4 regions of the Serratia liquefaciens ATCC 27592 genome follow, and region 3 is predicted to be linked to each of the others. Evidence: predicted binding sites of a transcription regulator. Region 3 holds the regulator's gene; each other region holds the start of a gene.

Region 1 (4,326 bases), 1.3 Mb from region 3:
CTCAGCTTGCGTGGGCCTCTGTGCCGGTCGAAGTGTAATGACATTATAATGTTATTATCATCAGATGCACCAAATGAAAGCCTTCTGGGTTGAAAAACAGCGAATAACGTCAGCCGATTCAAACGCCAGTAATTACAACTTGTTGAAGATATTGCGTGTTTCGAGGGGGAGGAAGTTAGCCGCCAGCAGGAGAGCGGCGGCTAAGGGGGATCAGTTTTTGTAGCGCGTCAGCTTATCGAGGTAGCCCATCACAAAAGCCGAAAGGACAAAGGTCAGGTGGATGATCACATACCACATCAGCTTGTTGTCCGGCACGTTTTTGGCGTCCATAAACACCCGCAGCAGGTGAATGGAGGAAATGGCGACAATTGAAGCGGCCACCTTGTTCTTTAGAGAGGTGGCATCCATCTTGCCCAGCCAGCTCAGTTTCTCTTTGTTTTCGCTGATATCCAGCTGCGAAACAAAATTTTCATAGCCCGAGAACATCACCATCACCAGCAGGCCGCCAACCAGCGCCATATCGACCAGCGAGAGCAGCGTCAGAACCAGATCCGCTTCGGCTATGGAGAAAATGTTCGGCAGAACATGGAATATCTCCTGGAAAAATTTAATCGACAGCGCCAGCAAGGCCAGGGACAGGCCGAAGTAAACCGGGGCAAGTAGCCAACGGGAGGCATACATGGCATTTTCTAGAAAGCGTTCCATAGTCATCTGAGTTCGTTACAAAAAGTGGGATACAGTATAACGCAAGAGGCCCGTCAAAAGGCAAGAGAGCCCGCGAGGATTGAAAGGGGATTTCGCCGGGATGAGGGAATGCCATACGAAAGAAATAAGCCCCTTTAATCACTGCGTGTTTTTAAGCTATTTACTCCGCAAAAAAATATTTTATCAATATATATTGAGCTATCCGAAAATCAGACTAGCCTTTAAATGCTGCATAATGACATTGCAGTGGGTTTTTATATCGCGAGCGAATTATATATAACGGAAATGAATTAACCTAATGGAGATGGATATGGATAATTCCCTAAATGGAAAAAACAACGGTTGGGATAGTGTTAATGATTTGCTGAATTACCATAATAGAGGCAATGGTTTAACCATTAATAATAAGCCTTCTTTTGATATAGCAGCGGCAGGCAAGCAAATAGCGCGCAGTGAACAAACCTGGAATGGAACTCACGTCCTCGGCCAAGGCGCCACCGTCACTTACTCCTTCCCGGATTGGGATTATAATCAGAGCAATTTAAATGGTCGCTTTGCCAGCCAAGACACCGGCCTAAGTGCCTTTACCGCCGATCAAAAAGCGCAGGCCAAGCTTTCCCTGCAGTCTTGGGCCGATGTGGCGAACCTTAATTTCGTCGAGGTAGCCCCAGGGCAAAAGTCCAACATTACCTTTGGTAATTATGAGGGCGACGGTCAGGCTTATGCGATTAAACCTTTTACCGGCGCAGGTACGGATTATCGCGGGCATAATACCGACGGTCAAAGCTGGTTCAATATTAATTACGACTATGCAGATCCCCGTGATGGTGTTTATGCCAATTTACATCCTGAATTGGGCAACTATGGCCGCCTGAGCATCACCCATGAATTGGGGCACACTTTGGGGTTGGATCACCCAGGGGTTTACAATGCCGGACAAAGCCCGAGTTATGCCAAGGCTACCTACGCCGAAGATACTCGCCAGTTCAGCGTGATGAGCTATTGGGATGAATCTGTCACCGGCGGCGATCACGGCGGTTATTATTCCGCGGCTCCGCTGGTCGATGATATTGCTGCCATTCAGTATTTATATGGTGCCAATACCACCACGCGCACCGGTGACACGGTATATGGATTCAACTCAAATTCCGGCAGAGATTTCTACACCGCGACGGACAGCAGCCAGAAACTGATTTTCTCCGTCTGGGACGCGGGCGGTAACGACACCCTTGATTTCTCAGGGTACTCGCAAGACCAGCGTATTAATCTGACCGAAGGCTCGTTCTCTGACGTTGGCGGATTGAAGGGCAATATTTCCATCGCCGTAGGCGCTGTCATCGAAAACGCCATTGGCGGTTCGGGGAATGATGTCATTGTCGGCAATGACGCCGCCAATATTCTTCAGGGCGGCGCGGGGAACGACGTTATTTACGGTGGCGGTGGGCAGGATCAGTTATCCGGTGGCAGCGGCAGTGATATTTTTGTTTTCTCCGCCGTGAGCGATTCACCGTTCAAATCGCCGGATAAGATCCTCGACTTTGAAACCGGTATCGACAAGATTGACCTGTCTTTCTTTAATCAGGGCGATAACGGTACCGACTTTATTCATTTCGTTGACAGCTTCAGCGGTCAGGCAGGTGAGGCCACGTTGACGTATAATTCACAAAGTGATTTTAGTGAATTGGCATTGAATATAAGTGGTCATGCGACACCGGACTTCCTGGTGAATATCGTAGGCCAGGCAAATACCGCCACTGATTTTATTGTTTAATTCTGTCACGGTGGGTTATGCCCACCGTTTTATTACGGTTTTATTCCCCTGCGTCCCACAATGTCTCTTCGCCACGTCGGCTACCGACGCCGCTTTGTAAGGATTTCGTAAACGGTTTGGAAGTATCTCATCAATGTATTTAATAAGGTTATAACGACGTTGCTTATGGTAAGCATTGTCATTATTATCAATTTACTGAGTCTGCGAAGAAAGACCTTTATTTTAGCATTATTAATTTCTTTTAATCCCTTTTAACTCGGTTAAACCCGAGTGGCGAAGCAACTGCGAGCGAATACTAATAATTAATGCAGGGCTAACACATGTGCAGAACTTTTAATTGCCGGGGAATTATCGGGCATTCCGCCTTATGGGGCGCATTAATCGCCAGTGCCTTTAACGCCAATGCGGAAGTTAAGAAAACCTCATTAGAAAAGACCACGCAAAGTGAAGAAGAAATAACGGTAGTGGCGCCGGTTATTGAAAATAAATCGGGGACAATCACCACTATTACCGCGCAAGACATGCAGAACAAAGGGGGCAATGATTTCGGCTCGATTATGCGCTATGAACCCTTGATCAGTGCCACCGGTGTCAGCGGGGGCTCATCATCGGGGAAAAGTGGTTTCGATCGCAGCGGGTATACCGGTTATAACATCCGTGGCCTGGAGAGCAATCGCGTCGGATTGGACGTCGACGGCATTCCACAGCCTGATGCCACCGGACGCAGCTACGTCAGCCGCGCCGGGCTCAATACCTTTGGCATCGGCAGGGACTATATCGACCCTTACATGTACGGCCAGGTGGAGATCGAATCGGGCGCAACCTCGATTGAACGCAGTAATACCTCTATTGGCGGTGCCGTTTCGTTTTTACCGAAATCAGCCGATCAGTACCTTTCCCCCACCAAACAGACCTACTTTGGTTACCAGAGCGATTATGATTCGTCCAATCGCAGCTGGCACAATGGCATTACCGCCGCTGCGGGCGATGAACAACTGCGCGGGGTGTTTGTTTACAGTCGCCGTGACGGCCAGGAAACGCGCAATAACAGCGGCACCCACCAGGCCTATCCGGCCAACTGGCACACCAATGCGCTGATGGCCTCCGGTATCTGGCAACCGAACGACGAACACAAACTCACGGGCACGGTGGATTACTATGACAAAACCAACCACACCCATTACGACAGTTGGAACTCGGCCGGCAGCGCCATTCTGGGGACCGCCCAACAGCAAAGCAATACGCGCCGTTGGGGAGTGAGCCTGAAAGATGAATGGACGCCGTACAACGATTTTGTCGATACCCTGACCTCAAAAGTCTATTACCAACAGACTCAGGCGCATGACAACACCTATATGCCCACCAGCACTGGCAGCATGGAACGGGTTTACTCCGACTACAACGTCAACACCTATGGTCTTGAAAGCCAGATAGCCAAAACATGGGGACGGCACACGCTGAGCGGGGGACTCAATGTAAGGTTGACCGATACCGAGCGACCGTTCCGTGAAGAGCCTGCACCCAGTGCATTTACCGCCATCATGCAGCCGGAGTCCGACAGTCGCAGCTATGTGCTGGGCGGTTATGTGCAGGACAGGATCCAGTTTGATCTCGACGGGCACGGCTTTGCCGTGGTGCCGGGCGTGCGCGTGGCTCACCAAAGCACCAAGCCGCAGAACCTGAGCAGTCTGACTACCGGCAGCACGGTGCTGACGGAGTCCGAGTTGGAAACGCTGTACGGCAAAAGCAACACCGATACCCAGGTCCTGCCGTCACTCAGCTTCCAGTACAATCTGACGCCGACGTTGATGACTTATCTCCAGTACAAACGCGGTGCGCAGTTCCCGAAC
Region 2 (4,326 bases), 1.1 Mb from region 3:
AAAAATGGTTGCTGACGCCGGGAATTTCCACCGGATACTGGAACGCCAGAAACACGCCTTCGCCGGCACGGTCTTCCGGATCCAACTCGAGCAGGTCCTTACCTTTAAAGGTCACTTCGCCCTCAGTGACTTCATACTCTTCGCGTCCTGCGAGGGTCGCCGAAAGCGTGCTTTTGCCCGAGCCGTTCGGCCCCATGATGGCATGCACTTCACCGGGTTTGATCTCCAGGTCCAGACCCTTGAGGATCTCGTTGCCTTCCGCGCTGACTTTTAAATTCTTGATACTTAACATGCAGTGTCCTTAGGTCGCGCTTTCGCGCTGTAAATCCGGCGATTAGCCCACGCTGTGTTCCAGGCTGATGGCCAATAACTTCTGCGCCTCGACGGCGAACTCCAGCGGCAGCTCAGAGAACACGTCCTTACAGAATCCGTTGACGATCATCGAAATGGCATTGTCTTCACTGATGCCACGTTGCAGGCAGTAGAACAGTTGGTCATCGCCAATTTTTGAGGTGGTGGCTTCATGCTCCAGCTGCGCGCTGTTGTTACGCGCCTCAACATAAGGGAACGTATGGGCGCCACTGTCCGGCCCGATCAGCATCGAGTCGCACTGGGTAAAGTTACGGGCGTTTTCCGCCCCCGGCAGGATCTTCACCAGGCCGCGATAGGTGTTCTCGCTGTGCCCGGCAGAGATGCCTTTGGCGATGATGGTTGAACGGGTGTTCTTGCCGATGTGGATCATCTTGGTGCCGGTGTCCGCCTGCTGATGGCCGCTGGTCAGCGCCACAGAGAAGAATTCACCGATAGAGTTGTCGCCCTGCAGGATCACGCTCGGGTATTTCCAGGTGATGGCCGAGCCGGTTTCCGACTGGGTCCAGGACATTTTCGACCCGGCGCCTTCGCACAGTGCGCGCTTGGTGACAAAGTTCAGGATCCCGCCCTTGCTGTCACCGCCGGAGAACCAGTTCTGTACGGTCGAGTATTTCACTTCGGCGTCTTTGTGCAGGATCACTTCCACCACCGCCGCATGCAGCTGATAGCTGTCGCGTACCGGAGCCGAGCAGCCTTCGATGTAGCTGACATAGCTGCCTTCGTCGGCGATCAGGATGGTGCGTTCGAACTGCCCGGTTTTGGCGGCGTTAATACGGAAATAGGTCGACAGTTCCATGGGGCAGCGTACGCCCTTCGGCACATAGACGAAGGTCCCGTCAGAGGCCACCGCGGCGTTCAGCGCGGCGAAGAAGTTGTCGTTTGAGGGTACGACGCGGCCGAGGTATTTGCGTACCAGATCCGGGTATTCGTGGATCGCCTCGCCGAAAGAACAGAAAATCACCCCGCTCTCGGCCAACTTCTCGCGATAGGTGGTGGAGACCGAGACGGAGTCAAAGATCGCGTCCACCGCCACTTCACTGCCTTCTCGCACCGGCACGCCGAGCTGGTTAAACGCCAGTTCAACCTCGCTGGTCAGGTAATTGTTGTCCGTGACCGCGCCGGGTTGCTGTTCTGCGCCGGGCTGCGAGCCGCAGGCGTCATCACAACTGCCGCAGGACGGCGCCGAATAATAGCTGTAGTCCTGGTAATTCAGCCGGTCGTAGTTGGCTTTCAGCCAGTGTGGCTCTTCCATTTGCAGCCAGGCACGGTAAGCCTCCAGGCGGAACTCCAGCATCCACTCAGGTTCGTTACGCTTGGCCGAGATAGCGCGCACCACGTCTTCGTTGATGCCTTTCGCTAACTCGTCGGTAGCCAGTTGGGTAAAAAAGCCTTCTTTATAGCGACCTTCGCTGACCCAAGCCTGCACTTCATTAGGCATTTCTACATTGCTTCGTGTCATGTTGATTGCATCGCTCAAACGCCAAAACTCTCGCCGCACCCGCAGGCATGCTGAGCTTTAGGGTTATTAAATTTGAATATCTGATTCAGCCCTTCACGGACAAAATCCACCGTGGTGCCATCGATAAACGGCATGGCTTTTAACGGCACATACAGTTTGGCGCCATCGCGCTCAAACAGCAGGTCGTCGTCAGCGGGTTCACGGGTGAGATCCAGCACATAGGCAAACCCGGCGCAGCCTGACTGCTTCACCCCGAGCTGCAGCCCCTTCACCTGCGGATCCTGCTGCATTAATTTAGTAATTTGTTGTACGGCATTATCACTGAGCAAAATGCCTTGCCAGACATTTTCGTCCAGAGAAAAGGTGCCGACATTTTCCGTTTGCATATGGCCTACCTCACACTCGTGTTTTTCCACAGCCAATCTGGGTTGCTACTATGTTAGTGATAACAATTATCACTTCAACCGTTTGTTTTGCGGGGGTATCCGCCAAAAACCCGGATTTTCGTTTCGGCATGCGGCAAGCGCGCGGGACAGTCAGCGACACAATCGCTGCAGGTCGGCAAGGGGATCAATTTATCCCTATGAATTTACAGCACATCCTGTACTACCTTCGTGCTTGCCTATTGGCTCGAACGCTTTACAGATCCGGATTTTTATTTTGCTTTAAACATTCATAGAAAATACCTATTTCTGAATTTTGTCTGTCTTAAAAATGCGTTTATCGACAATAAGGGACTTTTCCCACTCTTTCGCGCTTCACTGCAGGCAGACAATTCGCACGCTCTATGACTAAAGTTTAGTCGTTACTGACCATATTGGGTCGCCGTGCGCTCAATGCATCCCCCTGCCGCGATAAAAATTTCAACAGAATGATTGATCGTAAACGCGCCAGTAAATATGATAATGATTATCATTCAATTACAAATTGAGCGCGGGCAAATGAATATCTCGATGAATGCGTGGCTGCTGGGCAAAATTGATGACTATAAGTTCAGCGTGCGTGACGCCACGGTAGATTTCTACATGGCAGAAGCGTCGCTCAAGCGGCCGGAGTGCAATATCAACCACCTGAAACGCTACAACAACGTCAGCCTCAACATGGCCAATCTGTGCCTGGAAAACGGCGATGATGAAAGCTATCTGCACGCGTTGAGCAAGCTGCATAATCGGCTGATCGTGGAAATCAACAATCCGCAGCGCTGCCAGCTGTTTCGGGTTCAGAGCTACCATTTTGCCCGCCATACCCTGACCCTGATCTGCCAGAAATACGCGATGGAAGGCACCTGGGAGAAAGCGAACGCCTTCCAGAAGGACTTCGTCAAGCGGGTGCCGTTTCAGCTGTAACCCCGCCGACTGACAAGAAACCCGCAGGCCGGAATGCCTGCGGGGGAAGGAAACTTAATCGATCACTGCGGTGGTTAAACGCGAAGTGCAGCAAAGGCGGTCGCGCGAATCGAAGATTTCAATCTGCCACACCTGATGCCGACGACCAACATGCAGTGCGCGACAAACTCCGCGTACCTGGCCTTCAAACACCGCTCGCAGGTGGTTGGCATTGATCTCCAGCCCTACTACTTTCTGATCGCCCTCGCTGCACAGGTAACCAGCCATCGATCCCATCGACTCCGCCAGCACCACCGAGGCCCCACCGTGCAACAAACCAAACGGCTGCCGCGTACGGTGGTCCACAGGCATGGTAGCCTCAAGGTAATCCTCTTCCATTCGAGTAAACTGGATCCCCACATGGCTGACCATACAGCCTTCACCAGCCTGGTTTAATTGTTCCAGCGTCGTTTCTCGTTTCCACAGTTTCACTCAATCATCTCCAGAAGTGCCTGTAATGGGTGCCGTACACCGTTACCCTCAATGCGTTTGACCTGGCTGCGACAGGAGTAACCGGTCGCCAGACAACGTTGCCGCGGCAAACGTTGCAATGCCTGGTGCCATGATAGCTCATAAATGCCGAGCGAATTCTGCAGGTTCTTCACTTCATGCCCGTAAGTACCCGCCATGCCGCAGCAGCCTACGCTGACATTTTCCAGCCTGGCGCCGAAGCGAGCAAAGATCGACGTCCAGTGCTGACCGCTGGCCGGTAAGGCGGTGGTTTCAGTACAGTGACCGAACAGATACCAGGCCTCACCGGTAGCAGGCTGTTCAGCCCGCTCGGCCAGCAGTTGCTGCAACCATTCGTGCACCAGTTGCACCTGGAAGTCCCCGCGGGTTTCCCCCAGGATCTCGTTATATTCATCGCGATAACACAGCACCAGCGCCGGATCGACCCCCACCAGCGGCATGCCAAGTTTTGCCACCCGATTGAGGAAGTCGGCGGTTTTGCGCGCAGTACGAGCAAAGCGCGTCAGGAATCCTTTGATATGTTGCGCCTTGCCATTCGGAGAAAACGGCAGCAGCACCGGCCGGTAGCCGAGCTTTTCCACCAGCCGTACAAAGTCCGCCACCACTTTGGCATCGTAATAGCTGGTGAAGGGATCCTGC
Region 3 (4,326 bases):
GAAAGGCGACGGGTTTATTCATCGAGTGTTTTAATCATGATAACCTAATCTGAATCTCTCTCAGTATGAACTTCGCCATGAAATTACATTATCAACTGCTGGCCACCGAGTCCGATGCACTGCCGGTGATCCTGATCCACGGGCTGTTTGGCAATTTGGACAACCTGGGCGTGCTGGCGCGCGACCTGAACCAGCAGCACAGCGTAGTTAAAGTCGATCTGCGCAACCACGGCCTGTCACCGCGTTCTGAGGTCATGACCTACCCGGAGATGGCGCAGGATCTGCTGACGTTGCTGGACGATTTGCAGTTGGAGAAGGTCATTGTCATTGGCCACTCGATGGGCGGCAAAGCGGCCATGGCGCTGACGGCAATCGCCCCGCAGCGCGTGGAGAAGCTGATCATCATTGACGTTGCGCCGGTGGACTATCAAACGCGCCGCCACGACGAAATTTTTGTCGCGTTGCAGGCGGTGAGCGCCGCCGGCATTACCCAACGCCAGCAGGCGGCGGAATTGATGCGTGGCTACCTGAAAGAGGAAGGCGTGATCCAGTTCCTGCTGAAATCCTTCCATCAAGGCGAATGGCGTTTCAATCTGCCGGTGCTGATCGAAGAGTACGAGAACATCACCGGCTGGCAGGAAGTGCCGGCCTGGCCTCACCCGACGCTGTTTATCCGCGGCGGCCTGTCGCCTTACGTGCAGGACAGCTATCGCGAAGATATTGCCCGTCAATTCCCGCAGGCTCGCGCTCACGTCGTTGCCGGTACCGGACACTGGGTTCATGCGGAAAAACCGGAGGCGGTGTTGCGCGCCATTCACCGCTTTCTCGGCGAAGCCTGAGTCGCGCCAGGCCCGACAAATGGGCCGTTTCTCTCCCAAAGTCACCATCTGATGAAAAAACGCGCTAAAGATAACGGCTTAGCGCGTTTTCGGCTCAGTTAAGCATTGTCGTCGCTCTACCTGCTGGGGTAATATGGCGCGCTATAATTTTGCCGCCGTGCCGAGCGTGTTCGCTAACGTCAGGCTGGGGTGAATTTGGGTTAGGGTTTATTGGCCCGAAGTGTGTTAACCGAACCGTCCGGAAGCGTGTAAGCGCTTTTTGATGCAAACTCCCTTGCAGTACCGCTACCTATGGCAAAAGAACAAACGGATCGCACGACGCTGGATCTGTTCGCAGATGAACGCCGTCCGGGGCGCCCGAAAACCAACCCGCTATCCCGAGATGAACAGCTTAGAATCAATAAGCGTAATCAGCTTCGACGCGATAAAGTCCGTGGCTTACGGCGTGTGGAACTGAAGATCAATGCGGATGCGGTGGACGCCCTGAACAAACTGGCGGAACAGCGTAATATCAGCCGCAGCGAGCTTATTGAGCAAATGCTGCTGGCACAACTGGCGGACGAGCAGCCAGAACATTGATCATTGCAGCCGCACATGCGGCGCGGCGTTAAGGATGACGCCCGATCAACACCGCTTTATTCCACCCGGCATCGCATTAAAGTGATAAATACCCGGGGTAAATTTCTGGCATGATACGCACTTACCGGTAAGAGATAACCTCTTGCCATGGCATCATTTTAATCGGTGTTATCGTAGTCAACGCTAACATCGTGAATGCAATTTATTGAATTTAAAGGTTATACGCGATATGGCTAATGTAGGCATTTTCTTTGGCAGCGACACTGGCAATACCGAAAACATTGCCAAGATGATCCAGAAAATTCTTCAGCAGCAGTTTGGTAAAGATGTGGCTGAAATTCATGACATCGCCAAAAGCAGCAAAGAAGATCTGGAAGCTTTCGATATCCTGCTGCTCGGTATCCCAACCTGGTACTACGGCGAAGCGCAGTGCGACTGGGACGATTTCTTCCCAACGCTGGAAGAAATTGACTTCAACGGCAAGCTGGTTGCGCTGTTCGGCTGTGGCGATCAGGAAGACTACGCAGAGTATTTCTGTGATGCGATGGGTACCATTCGCGACATCATTGAACCGCGTGGCGCCGCGATCGTAGGCCACTGGCCAACCAAGGGTTACCACTTTGAAGCCTCCAAAGGCTTGGTTAACGACAGCCATTTCATCGGCCTGGCCATTGACGAAGATCGCCAACCTGAGCTGACCAACGAACGTGTCGAAGGCTGGGTAAAACAAATCGTCGAAGAGCTGAGCCTGGCCGAAATCGTCGGGTAACGCCAAAGGTTGAACAAAAGCCCTGCAAAGTGCATAGTGTGCCGGCAGGGCCATCATTGGCAGTACAAATTACTGCAATAGAAGCTACAGATTTGTAACTTCCCACACCATCAAGGTAGACTGAGTTTTCGGTTTATCCCATTCATCAAGACGTTGCATGTATAACATGCAATTGTGCAATTATAGCTTTGTTAACAACCGGCGGTTTCCATTTAGAGCAACCGGTTCTATAATGAGACGCAATTAACTCTTTGTGCCGACCGATGCCAAAGGCGAGAACGCCTCAACTTGATTAGCATAGTAACAGGACTGAATCCGCATGACTGACAACAACACCGCATTGAAGAAGGCCGGCTTAAAAGTCACGCTTCCGCGACTCAAAATCCTGGAAGTACTGCAAAATCCGGAATGCCATCACGTCAGTGCGGAAGATCTGTACAAAAAACTGATAGATATGGGCGAAGAAATTGGCCTGGCTACGGTTTACCGCGTACTGAACCAATTTGATGATGCCGGCATTGTGACCCGTCACAACTTCGAAGGCGGCAAGTCCGTGTTCGAATTGACCCAGCAACATCACCACGATCACCTGATTTGCCTGGATTGCGGCAAAGTGATCGAATTCAGCGATGAGTCTATCGAAGTGCGTCAGCGTGATATCGCCAAACAACACGGCATCAAGCTCACCAACCACAGCCTGTACCTGTACGGCCACTGTGAAACAGGTGACTGCCGCGAAGACGACACCCTGCACGACAAAAAATAATGTCCTAACCGGCATTGAGAACCGCCTTAACGGCGGTTTTTTTGTGCCTGCGATAATAGGATAAAAAATCCCCGGACAGGCCGGGGAAAGTTCACAGCGTTAAATACAACAATTGCAGCGGCACTTCTCTACAGCACTTCTCTCGCTTCCCACTTACACTCTCAGCACTACCCCACCCGCCGACACGCGGATGAGCAACAGAGCTTGGTTCGGTATTAACAGGTACCGGCAATCCCGGAAAAAACGCAACCGATAGTCAAATTCATGTCCGATTACGCCGGACGCTGCCCTGGTCGAGTAACAACGGCCCGCCTGCGAACAGGGGGCCGAGTTTCAGGTTTACACTTTCTCAGCGCGACTGTAACGCTTGCCGTCCGGGCTCACCGCGCGGATCAGTACCTCACCGCTAACCCCAGGCTTGGCCTTGGCATCGTAACGTTGCCATTGTTTGCCACCGTCGGTGGAATATTCAATGCCCAGACCCGGCAGCGAAATATTGGCTTCCAGCTTGCCCCCCACCACTCGGGCGCCTGGCACCGGCAACCGGTAGTTCACGCCACCTTTGTCCAGTTTTGCCAGCTCACGCTGACCGAGCAGGTTGGAAAAGCGCAGCCAATCGCGGTCCAGCTTCTTGGTATCGATGAAGTGGGTTTCGCCGCCTTTATACTCCCGGCCCGCCCGGTAATCCTGCTCCCACTCTGCCCGGTGCCATGCGCGCTCGGCCACCGACAGCGAACGAGGGAAGATCATGTACTCCATTTGCTCGTCGGTACGCTGGGTTTCGCTCCACATCTGCGCGGAAATACCGTAAGCCCCCGGCCAGGGCTTGTCGCTCTTGGCGGTAAAGTGATTACCATCGCGATCAACCGAGGTTTCGGCGTTTTGCGGCAGGTTGTTTGGCGCAAAGCTGAACATTTTCTGTTCATCGCTGAAACGCGTTCCCCAGTAGTAACCACGCTCGTCCGGGTTCACCTCATACGGGAAGTCCATGTAGACATAATCCGGGTTTGAAAGGATCAGTTCGTAGCCCTTGTTCGCCCAGTCGTTGGCACTGTCGAACCCGCCCCAATACAGCGTATCCCAGAAGTTAACCCCGACACGCTGGGTAGCAAAGGCCTTGGCGTTTTTGGCATCTTTCAGGCCATCCTGCCAGGCTTGCATTCTGTCGATCCCATGCGCTTTCACCAATTGGCTGACTTCTACTCCGAAGTAGCTTGGCAGGTGCTCCATATCGGCGACCTTGCCATCTTTGATCATCGCCTGGCAGACCTGAGATTTTGCCCATGGCTTGTCTTCTTTGCTCTGATCGATGATGCCTTTGCCGGCTTCCGGCTTGTTCACATCGGTATAACCAGCACCTAACCGGATGTTTT
Region 4 (4,326 bases), 1.7 Mb from region 3:
GCCAGGCTCAGTGATGGGGGCCGGTTAAATGCCGGGCGTTGAGCACTGGCGACCAGTTGTTGGGTGTATGGATGCTGGGGGTGCTGTAACAATCGGCCGAAGGAACCCTGTTCGGCTATTTCCCCGTTCACCAGCACGATGGCACGTTGACACAGACCGGCGGCAACGGCGAGATCGTGAGTAATAAACAGTAACGCCGGCGCGCTGGGGCGTTCGGTGTAGCTTTTCAGGATATCAATCAGCTGATGCTGGCTGACCATGTCCAGAGCGGTGGTGGGTTCATCGGCAATAAGCAGCCTTTTCTCACCGAGCAAGGCCAGTGCTGCGCATATTCGCTGACATTGGCCCCCGGACAGTTGACCGGGGTAGCGCGGCATGACGTTGTCTGCCGATATTCCCAACGCTGTCAGTAATTCCGCAGCGCAGTGCTGGGCCTGGCATTTCGTCAGGGCATTTTGGCTGCGTAGCGCCAGGGTCAATTGCTGACCCACGGTGGCCAGAGGATTGAGGCTGGTAAAAGGATCCTGAAAAATGGCTGCCAAATCAGTGTTTTTACGCCGTGGCAAACGCAGACCATTAACTTCTCGCCCTTGCAGTCGAATCGAACCGCTAACCGTTGCGCCGACCGGCAGCGTGCCCAGAATGGCGGCGGCGGTCAGTGATTTGCCGGAACCCGATGCGCCCAGCAGGCATAAACGTTCACCTGCATGCAAAGTGAAGCTCAGATCGTGGATCTTGACCTCTGCGTTCAGTGAGAGCGTCAGGTGTTCTACGGTAAGTAACGGCGGGGTTTGGCTTTCCATTAATGCATCTGTGCTGGTTTATTATGATATGTAATAACATAACATTTCAGCCTCTGAAATGACCAGCGGATTAATGAAATACTTTGAAATAGGCTAAAGTGGGTTAACCAAGGTATAATACTCAGGGTTTTGTTGGCAGGTTGGTCCTATCGGTGAGAACGCTTATTTTCATTTTGTGCATGGCCGGTTATCTGCTGGTGTTGAGTTACCTTGGCGTGTTTGTCACTGATAAAATATGTGAAAAATCAGAAAACTATACCAAGGTCTGCCGTCTTGTCGATATCTCGGAACCCCATATCCCACGCTAAATCTCGGCCGTCAGCCTAAATAATCTGCGGTAATTAACGGTGTCAGCACCCCCGACAGAACGGCTAACGTAGCCCATTGTCGCCACCCTAAGCGCGCAAACCAATCTTGACGAAGAGGTGGCGTTGCAAGTTGACCCAGTACGATGGGGCCGGTGAGCAATACAGTCAGAAGAATAAAAACCAACCCTCGGCTCCAGATATTGAACTCGCTATGCATCACGTTGGCGTAATAAATCCGCATCAGAATATAATAGGCCAGCATCATCCAGGCAAAGTTAGCGCGTTTTTTGAGCAGGTGGTAAAGCATGAACCCGATAAATAGGCTGTGGCATGCGGAGATCAGTGGAGCTTCAAAAGGGTGTCTGACGCAGACGTTGTATACCGCCAGGTAGATATTAAAGATCAGTAGGGCATACACGGTATATATATACCAGCCATAGATAACCTTCAGTTTTTTGGGGGTTGGCGAGATTGGGCAATATTCCGGTATCATTGGAGCCTCCTGAGCTGACTAGCGTTATAACATTCAAAAACTAAATGGAATTTAAACGCTAAACAGGCTTTATTTTACCCTCTGTCGGGAACTAATCAGGGCCTGTCAGGTCTGTTGAAACCATAAGGTTTAGGGTGTTTTCCCATCGAAAAATAATGGCAACTTATTGATATGAAAGAGTATAAAAACGAACGTTTCACCATGTATCTGCTGATTGCCACGCTGGGGTTTTATTTCTTTCTGCCACCTATGGTGGTCGCTTTATTTTGTCAGTGGTTCAATCTCAATCCCTTTAATGTCATTCGGTTTTGGCATATTAATCCCTTTTCTGCCGAACGAGGAATACCCCTTTATCAAACCTTTATATACATACTCATTTTATGGGGGTCAGCGAATATTTTGCTTGGCGCTATCCTGCTGGTGGTGAGCCGTTTGCATAAATGGTTTATTAAACGACCACGCTGAGCGTTGTTGCCGCTGGATGAGCAAAAAGAGGTGGATTGAAACTCTGCACTAAAGGATAATGATAGTCGTTATCATCTATGAGTGCCAGTCGAGAGGAAAAGGTTTGTCTCCTTATGCGCTCTTCCGAACTGGCACGACATTGCTTACATCTATTCCTGTTTACTTGCCAGCCTAGTGCTGGCTTTTTTTATTGTTATCTTTCAATCGACTAATTCCCTATTCAGCCCAGGGTTTATTTGCCGTGCAGATTGCTTTGCTTGCTTATAAAAAGGCATAGAGGCTTGAAAATTTTTATCGATAAAGATAATAATTATCATTAATATTTCACTTAATTTACATACAACACACCGATATAACCTCTGCACAGCGTTGTTAAACCGCGTTGATGACAGGACATTTGGGTGTCATTTAATGTTTTTTACTGGGGATTACAGGTATGCCGACGATTTTTCCTGTCAAACGGTCGCGGGTTTTGTGTGCGTTTGCGATGTTTCTGCCGCTGGTGTCTTTCGCTGAGGATACTCTGGTTGTTACTGCTAAACCCGCTGATACGGCGGAAGCAGCGACCCACGGCTATCAAGCGACGACCAGCCAAGGGGCGACCAAAACCGATAAACCCTTGATTCTGACTGCACAGTCCGTTTCGGTGGTGACGCGCCAACAAATGACCGACCAGAATACTCAAACGGTTAATGATGCCCTGAAATATACACCTGGTGTTTTCACTAACTTCGCCGGTGGTGCAACGCGCTATGACACCATTGCGTTACGTGGTTTTCACGGTGGCGACGTTAATAACACCTTCCTTGATGGTCTGCGGTTATTGAGTGACGGCGGCACCTATAATGCCTTGCAGGTTGACCCCTGGTTCCTGGAACGCATCGACGTTATCAAAGGGCCTTCATCGGTCATGTACGGGCAAAGCATTCCGGGCGGGTTGGTCGCTTTGACCTCCAAGCGCCCCCAGTTTGCCACGGAAGGGCACGTTAACCTGATGGCAGGCAATAACAACACCCAGGGTGGCGCTTTCGATGTGACCGGCGCGCTGTCTGAACAGTGGGCTTATCGGCTGACCGGGATGACGCGCAGCAGCGAAACCATGTATGACCATCAACGTGAGGAACGCTATGCCATTTCACCGTCATTACTGTGGCAGCCGGATGAAAATACTTCGCTGCTGCTGAAAGCTTATCTGCAAAAAGATCCCTCTGGCGGTTATCACAGTGCGGTACCGGCAGATGGCAGCCTCTATTCCAGTTCCGGTGACAAGCTGGGGCGTGGCTTCTTTGATGGCGAGAGCAGCCGCAATGTGTTCAAACGTTGGGAACAGATTTACAGCTACGCTTTCTCGCACAGTTTTAACGACGTTTGGTCATTCCGCCAGAACGCCAGCTACACCCACTCCAATGTTGAATTACAGCAGGTGTACCAGATTGGCTGGAATGACGATCACAGCCTATTGAATCGCTATTACAGCGGTTCAGCCACTTCGCTGGATGCCTTCGCCGTTGATAACCAGTTGGAAGCCGATTTTGCGACCGGGCCGCTGGATCATAAGGTGATGCTGGGTTTGGATTACCAGCGCCTGCGTAATAATTTGTGGGATGAGTCGGCGGGAGCTTCACAGCTTAATCCTTACACCGGCGTGTCCGGCGGTGACGCATTAACCAACCTGACGCATACCGATTCCCGACGTCGTTATGAGCAGACCGGCGTTTATCTGCAGGATGAAATCAGCTTACAGAATTGGTATCTGAATCTGTCAGGGCGCTTCGACCGTATCGAATCTAAAAATACGGTGCTCAACACCGCCACCAGCGATGCCCGCACCGACGACAATTTCAGCGGCCGTGGCTCACTGTTGTACCGCTTCGATAACGGTTTCTCGCCTTACGTCAGTTATAGCACCGCAGTCACCCCGGAGGCATTGCCCGATCAAAACGGCCATATGCTGAAACCCAGCACCAGCGAGCAGTATGAGGTGGGCCTGAAGTACCAGCCACCAGGCAGTTCCTCGATATACAGCGTGGCGCTGTATGACCTGACGCAGAAAGACGTGGCTAACCGCGTGGTTCAGCAAAGCTATTACCTGCCGGCCGGCAAGGTGCATTCTCAGGGGATTGAGCTGGAGGCCCGAAGCAAGATCACCGAACGCTTCGATCTGATCGCAGGCTATACCTACAATAAAGTGAAATTCAAAGATGCCATTGATGGCAACGACGGCAACACACCGTATCTCGCACCGGACCAAATGGCT

The links. The regulator Fur, encoded in region 3, represses iron uptake genes when iron is present. The targets are predictions, from matches to a motif close to ATAATAATGAGAACNACTATCAA.
Positions count from the first base shown of each region.
Region 1: M495_RS11625 (TonB-dependent receptor domain-containing protein) is a predicted target of Fur. The motif match lies at 2,642-2,664, and genes of this name have one in related genera.
Region 2: sufA (Fe-S cluster assembly scaffold SufA) is a predicted target of Fur. The motif match lies at 2,268-2,290, and genes of this name have one in related genera.
Region 4: M495_RS13500 (TonB-dependent siderophore receptor) is a predicted target of Fur. The motif match lies at 2,370-2,392, and genes of this name have one in related genera.

Region 1 is NC_021741.1:2,472,554-2,476,879, forward strand. It holds gene M495_RS11615 (TIGR00645 family protein) at 211-705, opposite strand; gene M495_RS11620 (serralysin family metalloprotease) at 1,016-2,476, shown strand; gene M495_RS11625 (TonB-dependent receptor domain-containing protein) at 2,797-4,326, shown strand, end outside.
Region 2 is NC_021741.1:2,261,619-2,265,944, reverse strand. It holds gene sufC (Fe-S cluster assembly ATPase SufC) at 1-292, opposite strand, end outside; gene sufB (Fe-S cluster assembly protein SufB) at 335-1,831, opposite strand; gene sufA (Fe-S cluster assembly scaffold SufA) at 1,846-2,217, opposite strand; gene M495_RS10625 (hypothetical protein) at 2,773-3,177, shown strand; gene menI (1,4-dihydroxy-2-naphthoyl-CoA hydrolase) at 3,232-3,648, opposite strand; gene ydiJ (D-2-hydroxyglutarate dehydrogenase YdiJ) at 3,645-4,326, opposite strand, start outside.
Region 3 is NC_021741.1:1,190,090-1,194,415, reverse strand. It holds gene ybfF (esterase) at 66-839, shown strand; gene ybfE (LexA regulated protein) at 1,131-1,418, shown strand; gene fldA (flavodoxin FldA) at 1,648-2,187, shown strand; gene fur (ferric iron uptake transcriptional regulator) at 2,507-2,953, shown strand; gene M495_RS05495 (beta-N-acetylhexosaminidase) at 3,293-4,326, opposite strand, start outside.
Region 4 is NC_021741.1:2,897,872-2,902,197, reverse strand. It holds gene M495_RS13515 (ATP-binding cassette domain-containing protein) at 1-803, opposite strand, end outside; gene M495_RS13510 (hypothetical protein) at 1,122-1,604, opposite strand; gene M495_RS13505 (hypothetical protein) at 1,776-2,069, shown strand; gene M495_RS13500 (TonB-dependent siderophore receptor) at 2,506-4,326, shown strand, end outside.